DNA from 3 places in the Rhodococcus baikonurensis genome. Region 2 is predicted to be linked to each of the others. Evidence: riboswitches for the same ligand, from Rfam matches in the RefSeq annotation. Region 2 holds a riboswitch; each other region holds the start of a gene.

Region 1 (3,247 bases), on a different contig from region 2:
CAGGGTGGAACGTGGGCACTGCCCGGCGGAGCGCGGGACTCACACGAGAGCACGACGCACGCTGCAGTCCGGGAGGCACACGAAGAAGCAGGTATTGCCGAGGACGCCGTCCGCGTTCGCGGGGAAGTAGTGACGATGCGCGCCGAGAGCGGGTGGACGTACACCACCGTCGTGGCTGATGCTGCGCATCCGCTGTCGACGGTTGCCAACGGTGAGAGCACCGAGTTGCGGTGGGTGCGTGAAGCCGACGTCGACTCACTGCCGCTGCATCCGGGATTCGGTTCCTCGTGGCCTGAGCTCCGGACCGAGCCGGTTGTGTCGGTGGACGGCGACCCGCACACCGTCGTGCTCGAGGACGGCGGATTCGGATGGTTGTCGGGTAATTCTCCTGAAGGCAGTGATCAGAACCTGTCCGAGGCGAGCAATACCCAGTTGTAGCGACGCAGTCTCAACAGGTCATATACACAGCAGAAGGGCCGGACTCCTGAGGAGTCAGGCCCTTCCGTGTTTCGGTCTCCCGACCGAAACGAGGCTCAGCTGAGCGAGTTCAGCGCCGTGATGAAGCTGACCGCGGTGATACCGAGCTTGAGCAGCTCGCTGATCTTGCCGAGGTTCAGGTCTTCGAGCGATTCGGTGCTGAGCGAGCCGGTGTCGAGGGATCCCATTTAGTGCTCCTAGGTTCAGTTAGTAACTGGAGGTAAACTACAACAAACCGAATGGGATGTGACACGCAATCGGAGCAACTGTGATCAAGATCACGCATTCCGACTTTTCGGACATCAAATCGCACCTAGGAACTGGGGGTTTGTTGTCTGATCGGACAACTTCCGTTCATGTTTCGAGTCAGGCGTGCTGACCCGTAACTGTGCGGAATCGCCCGGCAAACAGTTGACGGTCGCCAGTTACCGGTTTTCAGCGTCCGGCGACGGCTGCGGCGAGGCGTTGCGCGGCCGCCTGGGGATCTGACGCGTGGGTGATTGCACGCACGACGACGATGCGTGTGGCACCGGCGTCGAGCAGCTCTGGCAGGCGCTCCTCGTCGATACCGCCGATCGCGAACCAGGGGCGCGGCGGCGCGGCGTCGGCGGTCGATCGAACCAGTTCCAAACCGGACGCACTTCGATTCGGTTTGGTCGGTGTCGCCCACACCGGTCCGGTGCAGAAGTAGTCGACGCCCTCTTCGATGGCGGCCAGACTGGCCTGCGCGCGACTGCTCGTCGAACGGCCGATGACGACGTCTTCACCGACAACGGTTCGCGCGTAGGGGACCGGAATGTCGTTCTGGCCGAGGTGGAGGATGTCGGCACCGGAAGCCATCGCGAGATCCGCGCGATCGTTGACGGCCAACAATGCGCCGTGGCGTCGCGCTGCTGCCGCGAGAATGCCCAGCGCTACCAGTTCGTCCTTGGCCTCGAGCGGGCCGAACTCGCGCTCACCGGCGGATCCCTTGTCACGCAATTGGATGATGTCGACTCCGCCGGACAAAGCGGCCTCGGCGAACTGCGCGAGGTCGCCTTTCTCGCGGCGCGCGTCGGTGCACAGGTACAGCCGTGCTGCTGCCAGGCGCTCGCGCCGGTCGATGTCGTTACTGGGATGTGTGGGGTGCACGGAGCAAACGGTAGCCTCTAGGGAGCAAGGTTCGACACGGGAGTCCTGAAACGTCGTAGTCACTTTTTTGTCGTGACTGTGAGGTTCGTGGGGCTGAGAGGGGATCGCGACCAGATCCCGACCGTCAGACCTGACCCGGATCATGCCGGCGCAGGAAGTGGAGGTGGAGTTTCGTGAGTACACACGCTCGTACGGTGTCAGTGGTCGGCGGCGGTGTCATCGGTCTCGCCATAGCGTGGCGCGCAGCCCGCGACGGGTGGTCCGTTCGGTTGTACGACCCGTCCATTGGATCAGGGGCTTCGTGGGTGGCGGGCGGAATGCTTGCACCGCTTTCCGAAGGCTGGCCGGGTGAAGAAACAGCGTTGACGGTTGGTGCAGCGTCCCTGGAACGGTGGCCGGCGTTCGGTGAGGAGCTCGGAAAATTCGGGCAATCGGTCTTCACCGCGGACAGTTCGCTGACGGTGGCACTCGATGCTGCCGACGCGCAGGACCTGCAGACCATCGCCGAGTGGGTGAGCTCGCAGGGGCACGAACTCGAAGTTCTCGGTCGCGCGCGCATCCGTGAACTCGAACCGATGCTGGGCCGGGGCATCCGGTCGGGGTTGATGGCCGTCGGTGAATCCGCCGTCGACAACAGACTTCTGCTGGAGGCGCTGCAGAAGGCCTGCGCGGAAACCGGCGTCGAATTGATCGCGCGCGCCGTCAACGACCTCGCGGAACTGGATACCGATCAGGTAGTGCTCACCGCCGGTATCGCGTCACCCAAGCTGTGGCCCGGGCTACCGGTACGCCCGGTCAAAGGCGAGATTCTTCGCCTGCGGAGTAGGCCTGGAGTCACCCCGGCACCCAGTCGAACGATCCGTGGCAGCGTCCACGGCCGGCCGGCCTATCTCGTCCCGCGAGGCGACGGAATCGTCGTCGGCGCAACACAATACGAGTCCGGTGAGGACACACAGGTCACGATGGCCGGAGTACGGGACTTGATCAACGACGCCGAGGCGCTGATGCCGGCGATCGGCGAATACGAACTGTACGAATGCGCGGCAGGCCTGCGTCCCATGACGCCGGACAACCTGCCGTTGATCGGGCGCGTGTCCGATCGTGTCGTCGTCTCCACCGGGCACGGGCGCAACGGGGTCCTGCTGACGCCCGTCACCGCCGATGCGACGCTCGCGTTGTTGAACGGCACATCTTTGGTCGAGGTAAAAGGAACCGAACCCGAGCGGTTCGCAGTAGCTAAGGAAAATTCATGAGTGAGCAGGTCCCGATCGGGATCACCGTCAACGGCGAAGATCTCGAGTTCGATCGAGCAGTCACGGTGACCGAACTTCTGACGCACCTCGAGTTGCCGAGCAAGGGCATCGCCGTCGCCGTCGACGGTGCGCTCTTTCCTCGCGGGCGCTGGGACGAATCCGTCGGACGTGGTTGGGAAATCGAGATCCTCACGGCGGTGCAGGGTGGCTGAGCAGGACCTTCTCACTATCGCGGGCCGCAGTTTCGGTTCCCGGCTCATCACCGGAACCGGCGGCGCCGCCAACCTCGCGGTGCTCGAGGAAGCGCTTGTCGCCTCCGGCACCGAACTGACCACCGTCGCGATGCGGCGAGTCGACGCGGCCGGCGGCACGGGTGTTCTGGACCT
Region 2 (3,247 bases):
CACCACCTGCAGCCAGCGTTCCGAGGAGTTCCCTCACAGTCGGTGCGTCCTTCTCGACGATCCGCAGAATAGTTGCGTAGCGTCCCTGCGGCCCGGTGAATGCTTCGAGTGGAGGCAACGGAGGCACGGGCCCGTCGAGATCCCAGTTCTCGCAATCCTGCCCGGTGAACAACGAGAGTTGGCGTATCGATTGTTCGGTGGGCAGCAGGAGATCAAGTTCGGCCTTCTTCGCCCGTGCCTCGGCGACGGTGCTGCCGACGTAGGTGACCAATCCCGGCATGACGGCGACCGAGTTCGAATCCCGGCCGGCGCGCTCGATTCTCGATTTCACGTCCGCGTAGTAGCTCTGTGCGCTGGGTAGGTCGTAGGCAACCGAATAGACTGCCTCGGCGCGTCGCGCCGCCAGATCGCGACCCTGCTCGGACGCCCCTGCCTGGAACAACACCGGCCTACCTTGTGGGGAGCGCGGAACCGTCAACGGCCCGTCCACCCGAAAATGTTTGCCGTCGTGATCGATTCGAGAAATCCTGCTTGCGTCGGCAAAACGCCCCGACCGGTCGAGAATCAGCGCGTCTTCCGACCATGAATCCCACAATGCGAGGGCCACGTCGACGAATTCGTCGGCTCGTTCGTATCGGGACGCATGATCGGGCATCGCCTCGAGGCCGTGGTTGCGCGCTTCCTGGTCGAACATCGAGGTCACGACGTTCCAACCGGCCCGTCCGCCGCTGATGTGGTCGAGCGACGCCAGCATTCGTGCTGCGTGAAATGGCGTGTAAAAGGTCGTGGAGATGGTGGTGACCAGGCCGACGTTCGCCGTCGCTCGTGCCATGGCAGTCAATGCGGTGATCGGTTCGAGAAACCACGACGCACCAGACTCGGGTTCTCGAACACTGTGACCGTCCGCGAAGAAAACGGCGTCCAGCTTCCCGCGTTCGGCGATCTGGGCAAGCGACTCGTAATACGTGATGTCGCCGAGACTTTCGACAGGTGAGTCGCGGTGTCGCCACGCCGCACTGTGGTGTCCGCAACCGAGCAGGAACGCACCTATCCGTAGTTGTGCGCCCATCAGTTCTTGACGAGTCCGCCGTCGACAACCAGGTTCTGGCCGGTCACGGCCCGCGACCATGGTGAGGCGAAAAAGAGTGCGGCGTCGGCAAATTCGTCCGGTGTGGTGACTCGGCGCAGGGGAGTGCTCGCCGCGATCATGTCGAAGACGGCTTCCGGTGTCGCGGCACTCGCATCGGTGGTACGGAGCAAGCCGCCGGAGACCATGTTGACTGTGATCCCGTCCGGACCGAGGTCGGCGGACAGTGTCCGTGTCAGTGCCAACAGTGCAGCCTTGGCGGCGGTGTAGTCGTGGTACGGAACTACCGGATTCTGGACCAGATTGGTTCCGACAGTGATGATTCGGCCGAAGCCGAGTTCGCGCATGCCGGAGAGTGCCGCCTGAGTGGTGTTGAGTGCGCCGGCAACGGCTCCGCGTAGTTGAGAGTCGAAGTCGGCCCAGGTGATCGTGTCCGCGTTCGGCCGGGCATCGCCGTTGAACGAGAAGTCGACGAGTGCATTGTCGACCACGGTCGAGATCGGTGCGTCGAATCGCTCGCGCGCGGCGGTGAACAACTGGTCGACGGAACTGCGGTCCGTCACGTCCGCCTGGATTGCGTAGGCGCGATCCTCGCCCAGTTCGGTGACCAGGGCCTGGGCGGCATCACGGCTCTTGTTGTAGTTCACGATCACCCGGGCCCCCGAGCGGGAGAATGCTCGGCTCAGTGCGGCGCCGAGCCCGCGGGCGCCACCGGTGATCAGAACGATCTGCTCGTCCAGGTTCAATGCGCGCTGAAATTGCTGTTCGGTCATGTCGACATCCCTCCGCCAGTGCTAACTGGTCAGGTTCATCGGGTCTGATCTCAGCCGACTTTTTCGGCACCCCGTGTCGCCGTCCATCAGACCACGAGAGGTGAATCGTCCTGAACGCCGGGTGCGTAGTAACGACGGCGCGATGAGTTTTCGATCGCTCGGGAGTCGTAATTGCAAGCGAAGTGGCAACCGGCCGCTCGCCTTCGCCCCGGGAGATTCCGATGACCACCCAGCCTGCCCACCACGACACCCTTTCCGGTAACGGCACGACGACGCCTTCGGCCACGGCTCGCAAGGTCGGATACGTGCTCAGTGGCCTGTTCGTCCTTTTCATGCTTTTCGACGGCATCATCCACATTCTCAACCTTCAGACCGTCAAGGACGCCTCGGCCGAATTGGGGCTGCCGAACTCGCTGGCATTGACGGCCGGAGTTGTGCAGCTGATCTGCCTTGCGCTGTACGTGATTCCGCGAACGTCGATACTCGGCGCGATTCTGCTCACCGGTTATCTGGGTGGCGCTGTGCTGACCAACCTTCGAGCTGAACAGCCTCTGCTGAGCACAACCTTGTTCGCCGTCTACACCGGGATCGTCATGTGGGCGGGACTGTATCTCCGAGATGAGAAGGTTCGCGAGATCATCCCGGTGCGGCGGGCCTGAAATCAGACCTCCGAAAGGGTTGCGTGGGACGCGGTGTCCCATTATGTTTGACCTCATTCAAGTCCGTCGACTGCAATCGACGGACTGGCCGTGAGGAGACACCGATGGCTCGGTCAGCGTCGATCGAAGCGGAAAAGCCGTACCACGAGGTACTGCAGACTTTGTCCGAGGGCTCAGTTGCCCGCAGTTTCGATCCCTATCTCGACATCGACTGGGATTCAGCAGAGTTCGCGATCGATCCACATGATCCGAGGTGGGTACTCTCGTCCGTCTCGGACCCACTCGGAGCGACGCAGTGGTACCAGGATCAGTCGTTGGAGCGTCGAATCGCCATGGGAATGTGGCGTCAGGCGAACGTGACCAAGGTGGGTTCGGCCTTCGAGAGCATTTTGATCCGGGGAATGCTGCAGTACATCATGGCGCTGCCTAACCAGTCGCCGGAGTTCCGCTACTGCTTGCACGAGATGACCGAAGAGTGCAATCACATCCAGATGTTCCAGGAACTCGTCAATCGCATGGACATCGACGTGCCGGGTATGCGTCCGATGTTCCGGCGACTCTCGCCCGTCATCGGAGTGCTGGGTGCCAAGTTCCCGGTCATCTTCTTCATCGGCATTCTGGCTGGTGAAGAACCGATCGACCATTTCCAGAAGGACTTGATCCGCGAAGGCAAGGACACTCCGCCGGCGATGCTCCGCACGATGGAGATCCACATCGCCGAAGAAGCG
Region 3 (3,247 bases), on a different contig from region 2:
GGCGCCCACGACGCCGTTGGCGTCTTTCATGTAGTCGGCGGCGAGCATCCGCTGGCTCTCACGGACGAGGTCTTCGTCGGTGAATGCTCCGGGATTCGCGTCGATGAGGTCCTGGGCGGCCTGGTCCGGGTTGTCGGCAGCAGTCTGATAACCGCGTTGAACGGCCTTGACGAACTTGCGTGCCTCGTCGGGATGGTCCTTCAACCACTGCTGGTTGCCGTTGATCACGATCGAATACGCATCGGGGAAGCCGTAATCGGTGTACTGGAAGTACCGCATCGGAGTTCCGTTTCGCTCCGCTTCGAGGCCTTCCCAAGCAAAGTAGGAGACGGTGAAGTCTGCCTGGCCCGAGTACACGGCTTCGTACGCGGACGTTCCGAGGGTGACCGTCGTGAAGTTCCCGGTTCCGCCGTCGTTGCGGATGATCTGCTGCAGCGTCTCGACTTCACCCGGATCGCCGAACCCGGCGTACGTCTTTCCGTCGAGATCACGCGGACGCGTGATGTCCGCACGATCCGCCTTCACGCCGATGCCGGTGGCGCGGTGCTGAAGTGGCGCGATGACGGACGTCGTGGCGGCGCCGGCCGCACGGGCGAACGTGGCCTGACTCTGTGTGCTGATGCCGAACTCCGCGTTACCGGCGTCGACGAGGGTGTCGGGCGAGGTGTTGTTGTACGGCAGGATCGAGACGTCCAGACCGGCGTCCTCGAAGTAGCCCTCTTGGAGGGCAACGTACAAACCGGTGTGGTTCGTGTTCGGTGTCCAGTCGAGTGCGAACCGAATGGTCCCGTCGGAAGAGCCGGTGTCAGAGGCGCATCCGGTCAGAACCGTGAATGCGGCTGCGATCGCGGCAGAGGTGGCAAGCGTGCGGCGTAGCGCCGCAAACGACATCACGACGCCGGCCAAGGCTGCTGGTGGAGTGCGGAATCCCAGAACATCAGCTCGTAGCGACTGGCCATGCGGAACGCTTCACTCATCGCCTCTCGCTCTGTCTCGGTGGCAGCTTCAGCCGCAACATCGACCAGTACGCGAGCCTGCGCCACCGACTCGTGGAATTCGGGTGCGTCGTAGGTCGTGACCCACTGTGCGTACGGATGCGACGGATCGGCGTCGAGTACCTCGCGCGCTGAAGCGGCAAGATCGCGGCCGACCTCGGCGTAGATCCAGAAGCAGGGGAGTACTGCCGCTGCGGAGACCGGGTAAGGCGCCGTTGCCGCAGTCGCCGTCAGATACGAGACGTATCCCAGGCAGGCCTGCGAATGCTCCAGCCGCTGCGAACCGGGTGGAAGAATTCCACCAGTCAGCAAACCGTCGTGAAGCGCAGATTCCACCGTCGCTGCCGTGGACGCGGAATTCGACCAGAAGCCCGCGGCCTGCGGATCCGGGGCGTGGGCCGCGACCAGGGACAACGCTTTCGAATATCCCTCGAGATAGAGCTTGTCCTGCTCGATGTACGTGCGGAACGCGTCGAGAGGCAACGTTCCGTCGCCGAGGCGGCGGAGGAACTCGAGCGAGTCGATCGACTCGCGGAGGACCTTCGTCTCGGCCCAGAGTCGATCGGTGAACCGATCCGTCGACGGCGCTGTGGCCACCGAGTTTTCGGCAGAATTGTATGCAGGCTGCGTAGTAGCCATGACATCCCTTCGTCAGCATTACCTGATCAGGTTCCCGGGTGTGTTCTCAGCCCCGCCCATGCGGAGCACCCCGTGTCAGAACTAGGCGACCTTAACACCGAGGGATTGTGTACTCGGCGCACACCCGTCCGAGATTGGTAGGTTTGGTCTTGATTGCCACACGCGCGGGTCGGGAGGGGATTCAGACATGGAGACCGACGTTCGACCAAATCTCGGCGAGGACGGAACACTGGTGATCCGTGCCAGAGGCGGTGAAGCCCGCGGGTATCCGGATGGCGGTGTGTTCGCGTGGAAGGGCATGCCCTACGCAGCAGCGCCGGTGGGTGCACGGAGGTTCCGCGCGCCGCAACCCGCAGAGCCGTGGGACGGGGTGCGCGACTGTCGTGAATTCGGGCCGATCGCGCCGCAAGGTCAGAGTCCGGCGGTTCCGATCGATCGGGCTTTCAAGATCGACGAGGACTGCTTGTCGATCAACGTCTGGGCCCCGCGACCCGACGGCACGCCTCGACCGGTGATGGTGTGGATTCACGGCGGCGCCTACTGCCTCGGGTCTGCCGCCCAAACGATCTACGACGGCCGTCATCTGGCTGAAACCGGTGACGTCGTTCTCGTCTCCTTCAACTATCGCGTCGGCGCACTGGGATTCTTGGACCTGTCCGCGTTTTCCACCGGGGATACCGTTTTCGAATCGAACTGTGGTCTGCGAGACCAGATTGCGGCGCTCGAATGGGTTCGAGACAACATCGACGCCTTCGGTGGTGACCCGAGTGCGGTGACCGTGTTCGGTGAGTCCTCAGGCGCAGGATCCATCACGACGCTCATGACCTGTCCGAGCGCCGAAGGTCTGTTCCATCGTGCGATTGCCCAGAGTCCTCCCGCGACCTCCGTCTACGGGGCCGAGCGCGCCAAGACCGTGGCAGAGCGGTTTCTCGAACTGCTCTCGATCGACCCTGAAGACGCAGGCGATCTGCTGACCACGGATCTCGAACTTCTCGTGAAGGCAAGCGATGACCTGGTCAACGAGATTCCGACACGGATTCCGGGAACTTTGGCAATGGCACCCGTCGTCGATCGAGATCTGGTGCCGCACTACCCGGTTGCGGCTTTCCAGAAGGGATACGCGCACCGAATCCCACTGATCATCGGTTCCAACAAGGACGAGGCGTCGATCTTCAAGTTCATGAAGTCGCCGCTGATGCCGGTGAGCGCGCAGTCCGTCGAGGCAATGCTCCAATTACTGGCGGACGATCACCCCGACATCTCCGCGACCAAACTTGCCGAGATCATGTCGGCCTACCCAGATCACGCGAAACCGAGTGGCGCGCTGGCGCTCTCACGGGACGCGGCGTTTCGCATGCCGACTCTGTGGATCGCCGACGCTCACTGCAGGCATTCCCCCACGTGGGTGTACCGCTTCGATCACGCGACGCCGATGCTCAAAGCCGCACGGATCGGCGCGGGTCACGCGACGGAATTACCTTATGTCTTCGGCAATTTCGGGACCCTGAACGTCGACCCCACATTCTGGCTGGGTGGGCGGAAGGCTGCGATGGAGGTGGCCGGCCGTATCCAACGGCGATGGCTGGCCTTCGCCAGGCATGCCGTGCCGGCAG

What was found. A riboswitch is a leader RNA that binds a small molecule or an ion and turns the genes downstream of it on or off. The one in region 2 is predicted to bind thiamine pyrophosphate.
Region 1: another riboswitch for thiamine pyrophosphate. It lies ahead of thiO (glycine oxidase ThiO); the one in region 2 lies ahead of ABWI03_RS24240 (3-oxoacyl-ACP reductase).
Region 3: another riboswitch for thiamine pyrophosphate. It lies ahead of ABWI03_RS23545 (TenA family protein); the one in region 2 lies ahead of ABWI03_RS24240 (3-oxoacyl-ACP reductase).

The regions. Positions count from the first base shown of each region.
Region 1 is NZ_JBEUOQ010000003.1:292,398-295,644, forward strand. Features, by position in the region: partial or broken gene ABWI03_RS08995 (NUDIX hydrolase) at 1-306, shown strand, start outside; gene ABWI03_RS09000 (hypothetical protein) at 534-665, opposite strand; gene thiE (thiamine phosphate synthase) at 913-1,608, opposite strand; TPP riboswitch at 1,635-1,782, shown strand; gene thiO (glycine oxidase ThiO) at 1,782-2,861, shown strand; gene thiS (sulfur carrier protein ThiS) at 2,858-3,073, shown strand; gene ABWI03_RS09020 (thiazole synthase) at 3,066-3,247, shown strand, end outside.
Region 2 is NZ_JBEUOQ010000012.1:41,661-44,907, forward strand. Features, by position in the region: gene ABWI03_RS24235 (LLM class flavin-dependent oxidoreductase) at 1-1,069, opposite strand, end outside; gene ABWI03_RS24240 (3-oxoacyl-ACP reductase) at 1,069-1,833, opposite strand; TPP riboswitch at 1,851-1,944, opposite strand; gene ABWI03_RS24245 (DoxX family protein) at 2,082-2,519, shown strand; gene ABWI03_RS24250 (AurF N-oxygenase family protein) at 2,624-3,247, shown strand, end outside.
Region 3 is NZ_JBEUOQ010000011.1:92,885-96,131, forward strand. Features, by position in the region: gene ABWI03_RS23540 (ABC transporter substrate-binding protein) at 1-891, opposite strand, end outside; gene ABWI03_RS23545 (TenA family protein) at 891-1,634, opposite strand; TPP riboswitch at 1,622-1,717, opposite strand; gene ABWI03_RS23550 (carboxylesterase/lipase family protein) at 1,822-3,247, shown strand, end outside.